4 regions of the Streptomyces sp. NPDC028928 genome follow, and region 2 is predicted to be linked to each of the others. Evidence: riboswitches for the same ligand, from Rfam matches in the RefSeq annotation. Region 2 holds a riboswitch; each other region holds the start of a gene.
The links. Region 2 has a riboswitch for cyclic di-AMP ahead of ACZ4U1_RS34925 (transglycosylase SLT domain-containing protein). Riboswitches for the same ligand answer to the same signal wherever they lie in the genome.
Positions count from the first base shown of each region.

Region 1: linked by a shared signal. The riboswitch ahead of ACZ4U1_RS33655 (M23 family metallopeptidase) and the one ahead of ACZ4U1_RS34925 (transglycosylase SLT domain-containing protein) in region 2 are both predicted to bind cyclic di-AMP.
Region 3: linked by a shared signal. The riboswitch ahead of ACZ4U1_RS19860 (M23 family metallopeptidase) and the one ahead of ACZ4U1_RS34925 (transglycosylase SLT domain-containing protein) in region 2 are both predicted to bind cyclic di-AMP.
Region 4: linked by a shared signal. The riboswitch ahead of ACZ4U1_RS39715 (M23 family metallopeptidase) and the one ahead of ACZ4U1_RS34925 (transglycosylase SLT domain-containing protein) in region 2 are both predicted to bind cyclic di-AMP.

Region 1 covers NZ_JBVHVI010000017.1:34,665-38,427, forward strand. Annotated here, with positions in the region: gene ACZ4U1_RS33650 (GntR family transcriptional regulator) at 1-372, opposite strand, end outside; gene ACZ4U1_RS33655 (M23 family metallopeptidase) at 571-1,326, opposite strand; cyclic di-AMP (ydaO/yuaA leader) riboswitch at 1,339-1,499, opposite strand; gene ACZ4U1_RS33660 (M16 family metallopeptidase) at 1,729-3,117, opposite strand; gene ACZ4U1_RS33665 (M16 family metallopeptidase) at 3,114-3,763, opposite strand, start outside.
Region 2 covers NZ_JBVHVI010000018.1:145,341-149,103, reverse strand. Annotated here, with positions in the region: gene ACZ4U1_RS34930 (polyprenyl synthetase family protein) at 96-1,106, opposite strand; cyclic di-AMP (ydaO/yuaA leader) riboswitch at 1,630-1,811, shown strand; gene ACZ4U1_RS34925 (transglycosylase SLT domain-containing protein) at 1,815-2,300, shown strand; gene ACZ4U1_RS34920 (HAD family hydrolase) at 2,339-3,157, opposite strand; gene ACZ4U1_RS34915 (FAD-dependent oxidoreductase) at 3,280-3,763, opposite strand, start outside.
Region 3 covers NZ_JBVHVI010000008.1:22,086-25,848, reverse strand. Annotated here, with positions in the region: gene ACZ4U1_RS19865 (PP2C family protein-serine/threonine phosphatase) at 1-1,122, shown strand, start outside; cyclic di-AMP (ydaO/yuaA leader) riboswitch at 1,345-1,511, shown strand; gene ACZ4U1_RS19860 (M23 family metallopeptidase) at 1,521-2,558, shown strand; gene ACZ4U1_RS19855 (aldo/keto reductase) at 2,629-3,573, shown strand; gene ACZ4U1_RS19850 (PrsW family intramembrane metalloprotease) at 3,581-3,763, opposite strand, start outside.
Region 4 covers NZ_JBVHVI010000028.1:3,348-7,110, reverse strand. Annotated here, with positions in the region: gene ACZ4U1_RS39720 (SGNH/GDSL hydrolase family protein) at 1-332, opposite strand, end outside; gene ACZ4U1_RS39715 (M23 family metallopeptidase) at 482-1,396, opposite strand; cyclic di-AMP (ydaO/yuaA leader) riboswitch at 1,402-1,595, opposite strand; gene ACZ4U1_RS39710 (alpha-galactosidase) at 1,865-3,763, opposite strand, start outside.

The DNA.
Region 1 (3,763 bases), on a different contig from region 2:
CCGGAGATCCTCGCTGCTGCCCCTCCTGGCCCGCTCCTGGCCCAGCCGGACCAGCCCGCGCAGCACCTTGAGATGGGCCTCGGTGCGCCGCTGGGCGGCCCGGGCGGCGCCCAGCGGCTCCAGCAGCATCCGCATCTCCAGCAGGTCGGCGGCCTCCTGCTCGGTCGGCTCGGCCACGCACGCGCCCGCGTGCCGGCGTGTCACCACGAAGCCCTCTGCCTCCAGGGTGCGCAGGGCCTCGCGCACGGGGACGCGTGAGACGCCGTACCGGCGGGCCAGGACTTCCTCGGTGAGGCGGCTGCCGCGCTCGTAGACACCGGCGACGATGTCGTCCCGGATCGCCGTGCACACCGAGTGCGCCGGAATACGCATGACCGACCTCCGCCTTAATCCCCGTGAAACGCCGACGATGGACGCGTGTTCCGTGACTCTATTCCAATGAGCCGCAATTTCCGACGGCAGGCGGTAATCCATGGATATTTTTTGGTCAGCACATCCGGCGGACGCTGCGAAAAACGGCGAAAGCCCCGGCTCGGTGAGCCGGGGCTTCGGACAGCCGTGCGGTGGGCGTCAGATGTTCACGCCGTGCTTGCGGAGGTAGGCGACCGGGTCGACGTCCGAGCCGTACTCGGGGGTCGTGCGCGCCTCGAAGTGCAGGTGCGGGCCGGTGACGTTGCCGGTGGCGCCGGACAGGGCGATCTGCTGGCCGGGGACGACCTTCTGGCCCACCGTGACGCCGATGGACGACAGGTGCCCGTACTGGGTGTACATGCCGTCGGCCATCCGGATCACGATCTGGTTGCCGTACGCGCCGCCCCAGCCCGTGGAGACGACCGTGCCCGAGCCCACCGCGTGCACGGCCGTACCGCTGGCCGCGTGGAAGTCGATGCCGGTGTGCGAGCCGGAGGACCACAGGGAGCTGCTGGCCCGGTAGGCGGTGGAGACGTACGAGTGCGCGATCGGGGCGACGAAGGTGTTCAGCCGCTTGCGCTCCGCCTCGCGGGCGGCACGTGCCTTGGCCGCCCGGATCTCCTGGGCCCGCTTGGCGGCGGCCTTCGCCGCGGCTTCCTCGGCCGCCTTCTGCTCGGCGGCCTGCTGCTGGGCGGCGGCCTGCGCGTCGATCTGCTCGGGGACGTCCTCGGTCACGGTGAGGACGGGGACGAGGCCGGTCTGCTCCGTGGAGTTCTCGGCGGCGAGCGCCGGGGAGGCGGCGAGGGTGCCGATCACGCCGGTGGTGGTGAGGGCCGCGACGCCGGCCGCCTGGGCCGTGGTCCGCTTGACCCGGCCGGGCTTGCGGTGCTTCCCGGTGGCGCACATGAACGCCATGTAGTGGCTGGTCCTTTCCTTCCCTCTCGCCTACCGGGTTAGCTGACGGGTTCGGAGCAGGAAGGTCTCCTACGGACCCCCTCGCAGCCGCGCGGGCGCCCGATTCACCCCAGGGACGGTGGGTCCCCGGCTCCCCTGGCTCGCGCCGTACGGGGACTCGGCGATGACTGTCCGGTGCCGCGGGTGCGGCGCACTGCCTGACGAACAGCCCGGACGACGCTACGGCGGCCCGCTTTCAATCCTCAAACGGATCCGGGCTTTTGTAGCGCATCCCACAGGGCAGACAGGCAACCTCCGCCCCAAAACGGGCATCTGAGGGACACCGTGGAAGAGCGAGGGACCAGCAGGGGCCCTGACGACCCGTAGGTCAGCAGGGCCCCACGCGCGCGTGCCGCTGTGCGGCTACTCCGCGGCGACGACGCTGACTTCGCCGATGCCGAGCGCCTCGACCGGTGCCTTGATCTGGGCGGCGTCGCCGACGAGGACGGTCACCAGGCGGTCCACCGGGAAGGCGTTCACGACGGCCGCGGTGGCCTCCACCGTGCCCGTGGCGGCCAGCTGCTGGTACAGCGTCGCCTGGAAGTCGTCGGGCAGGTGCTGCTCGACCTGGTCGGCCAGCGTGCTCGCGACGGCCGCCGCGGTCTCGTACTTCAGCGGCGCCACGCCGACGAGGTTCTGCACGGCGACGTCCCGCTCGGCGTCGGTCAGGCCCTCCGCCGCGACGGTCCGCAGCACCTTCCACAGGTCGTCCAGCGCCGGACCGGTGTTCGGCGTGTCCACGGAGCCGCTGATGGCGAGCATCGCCGCGCCCGTGCCCTCCGGCGCGGACCGCAGGACCTGCCCGAAGGCGCGCACGCCGTAGGTGTAGCCCTTCTCCTCGCGCAGGACGCGGTCCAGCCGGGAGGTGAGGGTGCCGCCGAGGCAGTACGTGCCGAGCACCTGGGCGGGCCACACCCGGTCGTGCCGGTCGGGGCCGATCCGGCCGATGAGCAGCTGCGTCTGGACGGCGCCGGGCCGGTCCACGATGACCACGCGCCCGGTGTCGTCGGCGGTCACCGGCGGCACCGGCCGCGGCTCGCCGGGGGTGCCGGTCCAGGCGCCCAGGGTGTCGCCGAGCAGCGCGTCCAGGTCGGCGCCGGTCAGGTCGCCGACGACGACCACGGTGGCCGTGGCGGGCCGCACATGGCGGTCGTAGAAGGCGCGCACGGCCGCCGCGTCGATCTTCTCGACCGTCTCCTCGGTGCCCTGGCGCGGCCGGGACATGCGCGAGGTGGCCGGGAAGAGCTCCTTGGAGAGTTCCTTGGCGGCCCGGCGGGAGGGGTTGGCCAGCTCGTGCGGGATCTCGTCCAGGCGGTTGCGGACCAGCCGCTCGACCTCGCTCGTGGCGAAGGCGGGCGCGCGCAGGGCGTCGGCGAGCAGGCCGAGGCCCTTGGCCAGGCGGGAGGCGGGGACCTCCAGGCTGAGCCGGACGCCGGGGTGGTCGGCGTGCGCGTCCAGGGTGGCGCCCGCACGCTCCAGCTCGGCCGCGAACTCCTCGGCGGAGTGCTTGTCGGTGCCCTCCGAGAAGGCCCGCGCCATGATCGTGGCGACGCCGTCCAGGCCGGCCGGCTCGGCGTCCAGGGGCGCGTCCAGCAGCACCTCGACGGCGACGACCTGCTGGCCGGGGCGGTGGCAGCGCAGCACGGTCAGGCCGTTGTCGAGGGTGCCGCGCTCGGGCGCCGGGAACGCCCACGGCCTGGCCTCGCCGGGCTGCGGCTGGGGGTGGAAGTCCATGGTGGCGAGCTGGGTCACTTGGCCGTCTCCTCGTTCTCGGTCTCGTAGCGGCCCGCCTCCACGGTCGCTTCCTGCTCCGGGTCCTCGGGGACCTCGGCGTCCGGGGCGGCCTCCGGGGACTTGGGCTCGTAGACCAGGACCGCGCGGTTGTCGGGCCGCAGGCGGGCCTTGGCGACCTCCTGGACCTCCTCCGGGGTCACCTCCAGAACGCGCTTGACGGCGGTCAGGGCGAGCTGCGGGTCGCCGAACAGGACGGCGTAGCGGCACAGTTCGTCGGCGCGGCCGGCGACCGTGCCGAGCCGGTCCAGCCACTCGCGTTCCAGCTGCGCCTGGGCGCGCTCCATCTCCTCGGGCGTGGGGCCCTCGGCGGCGAACCGGGCCAGCTCCTCGTCGATGGCGGTCTCGATGACCGGCACCTCGACGTCACCGGAGGTCTTCACGTCCAGCCAGCCCATGGAGGGCGCGCCGGCCAGGCGCAGCAGGCCGAAGCCGGCCGCGACGGCCGTGCGGTCGCGGCGCACCAGGCGGTTGTACAGGCGGGAGGACTCGCCGCCGCCGAGGATGGTCAGGGCGAGGTCGGCCGCGTCGCACGCGCGCGTGCCGTCGTGCGGGAGCCGGTAGGCGGCCATCAGGGCGCGCGCCGGGACCTCCTCCACGACGACCT
Region 2 (3,763 bases):
GGGTCCACCTGCGGTATGACACGCGGCGCCGGTATCTCCACCCGACCCGTAGGGGTCGTGTGGGACGCCGTCGCCCGTACGGGTTGCCGGCCCGGTCAGCCGGCGCGGTGCACGACCGCGTCGCACAGCTCCGTCAGGGCCGCCTTGGCGTCGCACTCGGGCAGCGGGGCCAGCGCGGCCCGCGCCTCCTCCGCGTACCGGACGGTGTCCCGGCGGGCCTGCTCCAGCGCGGGGTGCGCGCGCAGCGCGGCCAGCGCCTCGGCGTGCCGGGCGTCGTCGCTGAGGTCGGAGTCGAGCAGTTCGCACAGCGCGACGTCCTCGGGCAGGCCCAGCCGGGCGGCCCGCTCGCGCAGCCGGAGCACGGGCAGGGTCGCGATGCCCTCGCGCAGGTCGGTGCCCGGGGTCTTGCCGGACTCGTGGGAGTCGGAGGCGATGTCCAGGACGTCGTCGGCGAGCTGGAAGGCGACCCCGAGCCGTTCGCCGTACTGGGTGAGCACGTCGACGACCCGCTCGCCGGCGCCGGACATCATCGCGCCGAACCGGCACGAAACCGCCACCAGGGAGCCCGTCTTGCCGCCGAGCACGTCCAGGTAGTGCTCGATCGGGTCGCGCCCGTCCGAGGGGCCCGCGGTCTCCAGGATCTGGCCGGTGACGAGCCGTTCGAACGCCAGGGCCTGCACCCGGACCGCCTCGGGGCCGAGGTCGGCGAGGATCTGGGAGGCGCGGGCGAAGAGGAAGTCGCCGGTGAGGACCGCGACGGAGTTGCCCCAGCGGGCGTTGGCGCTGTCCACGCCGCGCCGTACGGCCGCCTCGTCCATGACGTCGTCGTGGTACAGCGTGGCCAGGTGGGTCAGCTCCACGACCACGGCCGACGGCACGACGCCCGGCGCGTAGGGGTCGCCGAACTGGGCGGCGAGCATCACGAGGAGTGGCCGGAAACGCTTCCCGCCGGCCCGCACGAGGTGCTGCGCGGCCTCCGTGATGAACGGGACCTCGCTCTTGGTGGCTTCGAGCAAGCCTTCCTCGACAGCCGTCAATCCGGCCTGGACATCGGCTTCCAGAGCCTGGTCCCGCACGCTCAGCCCGAACGGCCCGACGACGGTCACGAGGGGTCTCCTGTCTGCTGGTGTCTGCTGGCGATTACACGGTTTGTCGATAGGTCGCTGCCATCACTCAAGTCAGCGTATCCGGTCCTGTTTCGATCACCGATAGCGCCCACCGGTCCAGCCCGGGCGGTACCGGTTCATGATCAACATGGATTTGATCACACAGTAAGAACGGACATTTATTGACTTAACAGCAATACGGGCACTGTGTCGCAACCTCTCCACACCCTCTCCTCTGTCACCTTAGGCGCGAATCCCCCTATTCCCCCATGCCCGATTTGAAGCGATTTGCTATTTCGTGAATTGGGTCACGCGCCCCGTATACCCGGCCCACCCCCCGCAACCCCCTCGACCCCTTGCCGCGCAAGCGAGTTGAGGGTTGGCAATCGCAAAGGATCAAGCACCCCATACGGCGTCGATCAAGGTCAAATCGCACGTTCTATGAATCCGGTACTTGTTCCCGACATGTGCTCTCGCATACGTTCCGGGCCGTCGGGCGGACGCCGAATCCTGCCGCCGCCCGCATAACCCATCGACGAACTCATTCGTACGGCAGGAGCGGGGGACCCCAGGAAAGCCGCCGGGCCGGTCGGCACACGCCGCACCGGTACGGCTAGGGGTGAAGCCGTGCCTCTTCGGGGCGCGGCCGGGCACCTCCCCGCCCGAACCCGACAGCTCACCTCGCAGGCGCCGGAGAGGAACGTCCCCATGTCCGCTGCCGTTCAGCACCGCCGTACCCGGAACAGCCGCCTCGTCCGCGCCCTCGTCGCCGCCGGCACCGGCGTCGCCGTGCTCGCCCTGCCGCTCATCGGCGCGACCAGCGCCTCCGCGGCCACCGACACCACCACGGCGGCCACCACCACCGCCGGATACCCGAACAACCTGGACGGCTGGATCCGCGAGTCGCTCGCGATCATGGCCGAGAAGGGCATCCCGGGCACCTACAACGGCATCTACCGCAACATCATCCGCGAGTCCTCGGGCAACCCGAACGCCATCAACCTGTGGGACTCCAACGCCGCCAAGGGCATCCCGTCCAAGGGCCTGCTCCAGGTCATCGACCCCACGTTCAACGCGTACCACGTCGCCGGAACCTCGTTCAACATCTACGACCCGGTCGCGAACATCACCGCCGCCTGCAACTACGCGGCCGCGCGGTACGGGTCGATCGACAACGTGTTCGGCGCGTACTGACCTGCTCCGGCCGACCGGTCATCACGGCCGGTCGGTCATCACAGCCGGTCGGCCGGGAAGAGTCCTTCGAGGACGACGGCGATGCCGTCGTCCTCGTTCGACAAGGTGATCTCGTCGGCCACCGCCTTCAGTTCGGGGTGCGCGTTGGCCATGGCGACACCGCGCCCGGCCCAGTCGAACATCGGGATGTCGTTGGGCATGTCGCCGAAGGCGAGGGCCCGGTCGGCATCCACCCCGAGCCGCTCGGCGGCCAGCGCCAGCCCGGTCGCCTTCGTCACCCCCCTCGGCTGCAGCTCCACGGTCCCCGGCCCCGACATGGTGACCGTCGCCAGCGAGCCCACCGCCGAGCGGGCCACGGCCGCCAACTCGTCGTCCGACAGGGAGGCGTGCCGCAGCAGCACCTTGCTGATGGGCTCGCACCACAGGTCGTCCCGCCGGCCGACGCGCACCGCGGGCAGCGTCGGATGGGGCATCCGGTACCCGGGCTCGATCAGCGTGAGCCCGTCCACGCCGTCCTGGTCGACCGCCGCGTAGACCTGCCCCACCTCCGCCTCGATCTTGCCGAGCGCGGTCTCGGCCAGCTCCCGGTCCAGCCGGACCGACCACAGCAGACGGCCGGTCCCGGCGTCGTAGACCTGCGCCCCCTGCCCGCACACCGCGAGCCCCGTGCAGCCGAGGTCCGCCAGCAGCGGCCGGACCCGTGGCGCCGGGCGGCCCGTCACCACCAGATGCCGGGCGCCGGCCCGCACCACCCGCGCGAGCGCGGCGAGCGACCGGTCGGAGACGGTGTCGTCGCCGCGCAGCAGCGTTCCGTCCAGGTCAGTGGCGATCAGTGCATATGCCGGGGAGGGTGCCATGATCAGAGAATACGGACACCGCGCCCCGCCGACTCACCTGTCATTACACGCACTTACGTGCTGTACGGCCCCAAGTTGCGCCCACGGACGCCCCGATGAGAGTGCCGCCGTGGGCCCCGGACTCAACTGTGGGCGGCGGCCAGGTGCTTCGCCAGGCGCGGGGAGGCGAACTCCGTACCGCAGACGAAGCGCATCACCGGCCCGTACGACGACGCCGCCGGCAGGCCGGTGAAGTACAGACCGGGCACGGAGGAGACGTAACCGGGGCCGAGCCGGGGGGTGCCGCGGCTCACCGCGAGCCGGGTGCGCAGCTCGTGGCCGAGGAAGTCCATCGCCGCGATGTCGACGCGGTAGCCGGTGGCGGCGATGACGTGGTCAGCGGTGAGCTGCTCGGTACGGCCGCCGTGGGTGCGGACGGTGAGCACCGGGCTGCCGCCGCGGGCCTCGGCGCTGACCACCCGTTCGACCTCCTGCACCCGCACCCCGCTCTCGAAGCGCTCGCGCAGCCACCAGGCGCCGAGCGGGCCGAGGACCCGGCGGACCAGATAGTGACGGGCGGGCTCCGGCAGGAACCGGTACGGGTGCGGGTAGTAGCTGAGTGCCCAC
Region 3 (3,763 bases), on a different contig from region 2:
GGCGGCGGGCCCCCGCCGGTGCGCGCCCGGCGCCGGCCGAGCCCGCGTGCGCAGGCCCGCGCCCTGCCCGCGCTCCTGATCGCCTGCGGGATCGGGTACGGCCTGCTCACCCCGCAGCAGTTCACCGCCGTACCGTTCTTCACCGCCGCCCCACTGGTCGCCGCGCCCCTCTCCGCGCTGCGCACCACCGTCCTCACCGGCCTCGCCTCCCTCGCCGCCGCCTACGCCGTGCACACCGACGCCGGGGTCCACCCGGCCGTGGGCACGCTCACCGACGTGGTCACCGTGGCCACCGTCGCCCTGCTGGCCGTCGCCATCAACCGGGTCGTCCGCCGCGGCGACCGGCGGCTCGCCTCCGCCCGGGAGATCGCCGAGGCCGCCCAGCGGGCCGTCCTGCCGGAGCCGGACGCCCGGATCGGCGGCTTCGAGATCGCCGCCCGCTACGAGGCGGCACGGCAGGACGCGTTCATCGGCGGCGATCTGTACGCGGTGCAGGACACGCCGTACGGCGTCCGGCTGGTCGTTGGGGACGTGCGCGGCAAGGGCATGGGCGCGGTCGCCGCCGTCGCCGTGGTGATCGGCGCGTTCCGGGAGGCGGCCGAGCAGGAGGCCGCGCTGGAGGAGGTGGCCGAACGGCTGGAGCGGGCGCTGGCCCGTGAGGGCACCCGGCGCGACGGGATCGACGCCTTCGAGGGGTTCACCACCGCGGTCCTCGCCGAACTCCCGCACGGCGAGGGCGTCGTACGGATCGTCAACCGCGGCCACCCGCCGCCGCTGCTGCTGCACGCCGACGGCACCCTGCGCACCCTGACGCCGGGCGAGCCCGCGCTGCCGCTCGGCATGGCGGGGCTGGGCCGGTGGCCGGACCGGGCCACCGAGGCCCGCTTCCCGGTCGGCGCCACCCTGCTCCTCCACACCGACGGCCTGTCCGAGGCCCGGGACGCCCACGGCCGCTTCTACGACCCCGAACGGCGGCTCGCCGGGCGCACCTTCCCCGGCCCGGCCGCGCTGCTCGACCGGCTCGCCGCGGAGGTGCGCCGGCACTCCGGCGGCGGTATGACCGACGACATGGCGCTGCTCGCGGTACGGCGCCCCCTGCGGGATGTCACCGACGGTGAGTGAGCGAGTGCCGTGCGCATAACATCTGAGTCACCATCAAAACCGGAAGTGACTCCTGAACACTGCCGAAGGTTGGTCAACTCGCCCGGTTTGGCGGGGTAGTGGGTGATAGATCCGCCGGTAAAGACCTTAATGATCAAGCCGAACGGCTTGGAAAGTGACTGGCAGGTCTATTAACGTTCGATAACGCAGCGCGGTCGTCCCAGCCGTCACAAGAGACGGCTCCGTGCGCACGCGCCGAATCCCGCGAGGGAGCCGGGGAACCACCTTTCTGGGGTGAATCACGCGGATACCGCCGTGAACTCATGGAGTCCACGACCGGTATACGCGCGTAGGAGACCTTCCTGCTCCGAACCCGTCAGCTAACCCGGTAGGCGGAGGAAGGAAAGGAGCACGCCCGCGTGGCGTCCAACCGGCCTGTCCCCGAAGCCCCGTTCATACCGGCACAGCGCGACAACGAGACCTTCGGCTACGTCGCCTACCGCGCCGAAGAGGGCCCGTGGGAGGAGTGGAACCCCACCGAGGACTCCGTCGCCCCGGTCCGCGGCCGGCACCGCGTCGCCAAGCAGCGCGGCGGCTTCGCGCGCAGCTCCACCGTCCTCGGCGTCGGCGTCATCGCCGCGGTCGGCGCGGGCGGCATGGCCAGCGCCAACACCGGCAAGCCGCCGGTCTCCATCTCCCTGCCCGACCTGCCCTCCGTGGGCTCCCTCTTCGACGACGGCTCCGCCGACACCCGGGCCACCGAGGCCGGCACCACCGCGCTGAGCAGCGTCGGCGTGGCCACCGCCGAGGGTGAGGACGGCACCGACGCGGGCGAGGCCCTGCGCAACCGGATCATGGCCCAGGCCGAGCAGCAGCAGGGCCAGGCCGAGAGCAAGGCCACCGCCGTCGCGCTCGCCACCGCCGAGAAGCAGGCCGCCGACGCCGCCGCCAAGGCCGAGAAGCAGGCCGCCGCCGAGGCCGCCGAGGCCAAGGAGAAGGCGGAGGCCGCCGCCGCGAAGAAGGCCGAGGAGGAGCGGCTGGCCAAGCTGGCCAAGCAGTACACGCTGCCGACCTCCTCGTACACGATCACCTCGACCTTCGGCCAGGCCGGCTCGATGTGGTCCTCCGGCTACCACACCGGTCTCGACTTCGCCGCCCCCACCGGCACCCTGATCAAGGCCGTCCACAGCGGCACGATCACCGAGGCGGGCTGGGCCGGCGCCTACGGCTACCGCACGATCCTCACCCTCGACGACGGCACCGAACTGTGGTTCTGCCACCAGTCCTCGATCAGCGTCACGGCCGGCCAGAAGGTCTCCACCGGCGAGGTCATCGGCCGCGTCGGCGCCACCGGCAACGTCACCGGCCCGCACCTGCACCTGGAGGTCCACCCCGGCGGCCAGGCCACCGGCATCGACCCGATGGCATGGCTGCGCGACAAGGGCCTCACCCCCTGAGCCACCCCTTTGCCCTGACTCGGCGCCGGCGGCGGGATGCGATCATCCCCCGCCGGCGTTGACATGACGTATGACGTCACTACGTAAACTCGGCCCTTCCGACCTCGAGGTCTTCCCGCTCTCCCTCGGCGGCAACGTCTTCGGCTGGACCGCCGACGAGCAGACCTCCTTCGCCGTCCTGGACGCCTACACGGCGGCCGGCGGCAACTTCATCGACACCGCCGACGCCTACTCCGCCTGGATCGAGGGCAACAAGGGCGGCGAGTCCGAGACGATCATCGGCAAGTGGGTCAAGGCCCGCGGCAACCGCTCCGACGTCGTGATCGCCACCAAGGTCAGCCGGCACCCCGAGTACCAGGGGCTGTCCGCCGCCAACATCAAGGCCGCCGCCGACGCCTCCCTGCGCCGCTTGGACACCGACTACATCGACCTCTACTACACCCACTTCGACCAGCCCGAGGTGCCGGTCGAGGAGATCATCGGCGCGCTGGACGAGCTGGTGCGGGCCGGCAAGGTCCGGCACATCGCCGCCTCCAACATCAGCGCCGAGCGCCTGAAGGCCTCCCTCGACTTCTCCGAGCGGGAGGGCCTCGCCCGCTACGTCGCCCTCCAGCCCCACTACAACCTGGTCTCCCGCGACACCTACGAGGGCCCGCTGCAGGACCTCGCGGCCCGGGAGGGTCTCGCCGCCGTCCCGTACTACGCCCTGGCCTCCGGCTTCCTCACCGGCAAGTACCGGCCCGGTACGACCGTCGACAGCGCCCGCGCCGGCGGAGCCCAGAAGCACGCCGACTCCGAGCGCGGCCAGAAGGTCCTCGCGGCCCTGGACGAGGTCGCCGCGGCCCACGAGGCCCCTCTCGCCACGGTCGCCCTGGCCTGGCTCGCCGCCCAGCCGACGGTCACCGCCCCCATCGCCTCCGCACGCACGGTGGAACAGCTTCCGGCACTGCTGGGGGTGGCGGAGCTGACGCTGACGGAGACCGAGCTGGCCAAGCTGACGGAGGCGTCGGCCTAGTTCCGGGCTACGTCCGGTACGGGTTGTACGCGGGATACCCCGGATAGACGGGACTTCCGGGATAGACGGGAGTCCCGGGATAGACGGGAGTCCCGGGATGGACGGGAGTCCCGGGCCGCGACATCGCCGGATGCCCGTACGGCGCCCCCCAGTACACCGGTACCACCGGAACAGCGGCCCGGCTCGCGTA
Region 4 (3,763 bases), on a different contig from region 2:
CCGGCGGCCTCGGTCAGCCGGGCCACGGCCCGTTCGAAGCGCTCGGCCACCTCGTCCGGGTCGGTGCCGGGACGGATGATGTCGTTGCCGCCCGCGCAGAAGGAGACCAGGTCCGGAGCGAGTTCGACGGCCTTGGGGAGCTGGTCGGCCACGATCTGGTCCAGCAGCTTCCCGCGCACGGCGAGGTTGGTGTACTGGAAGTCGCCCTCGGGGCGCCGGTCGGCGAGCAGCACCGCGAAGCGGTCGGCCCAGCCTACGAACGCCCCGTCGGGCCCGGGGTCGCCGACGCCCTCGGTGAAGCTGTCCCCCACCGCCACGTACGACCCGATCACTGATGTGTTGTCATTCTTCGAATCGTCTGCCACGTCGGACCATGATTCACCTTCCGATGTGACTTACGCGACCGTAGGCAGGGGTTGACGAACGGTGAGATGAGACACCCTTAAATAATTTGCCAAGCCAGGAATAGGCAGGGCGGGCGTCAGCCGACGGCGACTCCGTGTGCGCGGAGGTAGGCGACCGGGTCCACGTCCGAGCCGTAGTCGGGCGTGGTGCGGATCTCGAAGTGCAGGTGCGGTCCGGTCACGTTGCCGGTGGCGCCGGACAGGCCGACCTGCTGGCCCGCGGTCACGCTCTGGCCGGCCGAGACGGAGAGCTGCGAGAGGTGGGCGTACTGGGCGTAGTGGCCGTCCTCGAGCTTGAGGACGACCTGGTTGCCGTACGCGCCGCCCCAGCCGGCGGAGACGACCGTGCCCGCGGCGACGGCCTTGAGGGAGGTGCCGGTCGGGACGACGAAGTCGACACCGGTGTGGTAGCCGCTGGACCACATGCTGCCGGCGACGTGGTAGCCGGTGCCGATGGTGGCGCCGGCCACCGGCAGCGTGTAGCCGGCGGAGGCGGTCTGCGCGGAGCCGGACCCGGAGGACTGGGAGGACTCGGAAGACTGGGAGGTCTGCGAAGTCTGCGAGGTCGGCGAGGTCCGGGCGGGCTCGGGGGCGGCGGACCCGGTGCGGGCCGGCGCGGCCTTCGCGCCGAGGCTGAGCTTCAGGCCCGGGTGGATGAGCGCCGGGTCGGCGCCGATGGCCTGCCGGTTGTCGTCGTAGAGCCGCTGCCAGCCGCCGCTGACCCGCTGCTCCTCGGCGATCTCGGAGAGGCAGTCGCCGCTGCGCACGGTGTAGGTGCGCACGCCCGCGTCCTGCTTGGCGGCGGTCTGCTGCGCGGTGTTCGGAAGGGACTGCACGGCCGTTCCGGAAACGGGCTGCGCGAGGGTCGCGGCGTGCGCTCCGGTGGTCCCGATGAGCGGGAGGGCCAGGGCGGCTCCGCCGGTTCCGGCGACGGCGAGGGAGCGGGAAAAACGCGGGGTCTTGGGACGTCGGTGCTTACCCTTGGCAGGCATGGCGCAATTCCTCTCCGGCGCCTGCGAGGTCAGCTGTCGGGTTCGGGCTGGAGCTGCCCGGCCGTGCGTGACACGGCTGCACCCCTAGCCTGTCGCGGAGACCGGGACAGGCAGTCTTACCTGGTGGGTCCCCCGCTCCTGCCGACGCGGGTCATGTGTGGGGAGTCCGGGCGGCGGCAGGATTCGGCGTTCCGTCCGGATTGGTTCGGAACGTAAGCGAGCAGGACACGGCGAAACAAGCAGCCGTTTCCCGTTGTTCCTCTCGCGGCTGATCGAATGCGGGAATTCGTGGTCACTCAGCGTGAATTCCCGCGCCCGGCTCCTTTCAATTCCCCTTTTCAAGCCCAGCATTACGTGGACATGACGCGCGACGCACGGTCACGGATATGACGCTCCTCACGCCGCACTCCTCCAGGGGCCCTCATTCCGCAGCGAGTTGGAAGGAAGGCGTCAATTCGGACAGAAAGCTCAGATGCGGCGCAGCCGGAGAACCGTCGCATCCAGGTCGCCCTTCAGCCCTGTGCGCATTCCGTGGTGCAGCAGGACGGCGCCTCGATGAACTTCACCCGTTTCGCGGCATTCGTACGATGCTGTCGGGTCGAGCCCGCGCAGCCGCACCGCCGGCACCGGCTCGCCATGGCGCTGCGCCTGCAGCCAGGCGAGGACGACGGTCTCCTCGCCCCGGAGGTACTGGACGGCGCTCAGACCGCCCGCCGGTGGCCGCAGCCGGTACAGCTCGCCGTGCTGCACGACCGGGCGGATCTCCTTGTACAGCTCCACCCAGCGCCGGGCCTCGGCCAGCTCCTCCGCGCTCCACTCCGTCAGGTCGCCGCCGACCCCGAGCACGCCGGCCATGGCGCTGACGAACCGGAAGCGCAGTGAGCTGACCCGGCCGTTGAGCTGGGCGTTGGGGCTGTCGGTGACCCAGGCCGCCATCACGCGCGCGGGATGGATCTGGGTGAAGCCGTGCTGGATGGCGAGCCGGTCCAGCGGGTCGGTGTTGTCGGAGGTCCACACCTGGTCGGTGCGGCTGAGCACCCCGAGGTCGATCCGGCCGCCGCCGCCCGAGCAGGACTCGAAGGCGACCTGGGGGTGAGCCGCGCGCAGCCGGTCCAGCAGGGCGTAGAGGGCGCGGACGTGGTCCACCCACAGCCGCTGCGGGTACGGCTCCCCGGGCCAGCCGGCGTCGGTGAAGCAGCGGTTGAAGTCCCACTTCACATAGTCGATCGGGGCGCTGGAGAGCAGGGCGTCCAGCTGCTCCCAGAGGTACTCCTGGACGTCCTCGCGCGCGAGGTTGAGCACGAGCTGATTGCGCAGTTCCGTCCGCTTCCGTCCCGGTTGGTACTGCACCCAGTCGGGGTGGGCGCGGTACAGGTCGCTGTCCGGGTTGACCATCTCGGGCTCCACCCAGATGCCGAACTGCATGCCCAGGCCGTGCACCTGGTCGGCGAGGGGCCCCAGGCCGTGCGGGAAGCGGTCGGGGTTGGGCGTCCAGTCGCCGAGGCCGGCGCGGTCGCTGGTGCGGGCCCCGAACCAGCCGTCGTCCACCACGAACAGCTCGACCCCGATCCCGGCGGCCCGGCGGGCGAGGGCGAGCTGCTGCTCCTCGGAGATGTCGAAGAACGTGGCCTCCCAGGAGTTGAACAGCACGGGCCGGTCCCGCTCGGCCTCCGGGATGACGTACGCGCGCTGGTAGGCGTGCCAGGCGCGGCTCGCGCCGCCGAAACCGCCGTCGCTCCACAGGCCCGCGAAGACCGGGGTGGTGTATGACTCCCCGGGCGCGAGGAGCAGCAGGCCCGAGTCGTCGTAGCCGGCGCCGCCGGTGATCTGCACGCGCGCGTCCGGGAGTTGGGCGACGGTGATGCGCCAGGAGCCGGACCAGCCGAGGGCACAGCCGTAGACCTCGCCGCGCTCCTCGGTGGCGTCGGTGTCCAGGGCGACCCAGGGCAGGTGCTGGTGGCCGGTGTGGCCGCGGCGGCTGCCGATGACCTTCTCGCCGTAGGTGAGGGGCGCTGCGGTGAGCCGTGACTCGGCGGCCCAGCGGCCGTGCAGCTGGGAGAGCCGCCAGCCCTCGCGGTCGGGCAGGGTCCAGGTGGCCGCGTCGGCCCGCAGCAGCTCGACGCGCCCGTGGCCGCTGTTCTCGACGGTCACCCAGCGCTCGACCACGTCGCCGCGCATCCGGTAGTGCAGCGTGATGCCCACGCCGTCGTCGTCGAAGCTCAGCCGCAGTTCGTCGCCCTCGGTGTCGCACGACACGAAGCGCCACGCGGTGCCGCGCCGCTCCTCGGTGCGGACGGACAGGGCGGGGCGGACGAAGCGGGGTCCGCCCTCGACCGGGTACTCCTCGCGGCCGTCGAGGGGGGACTC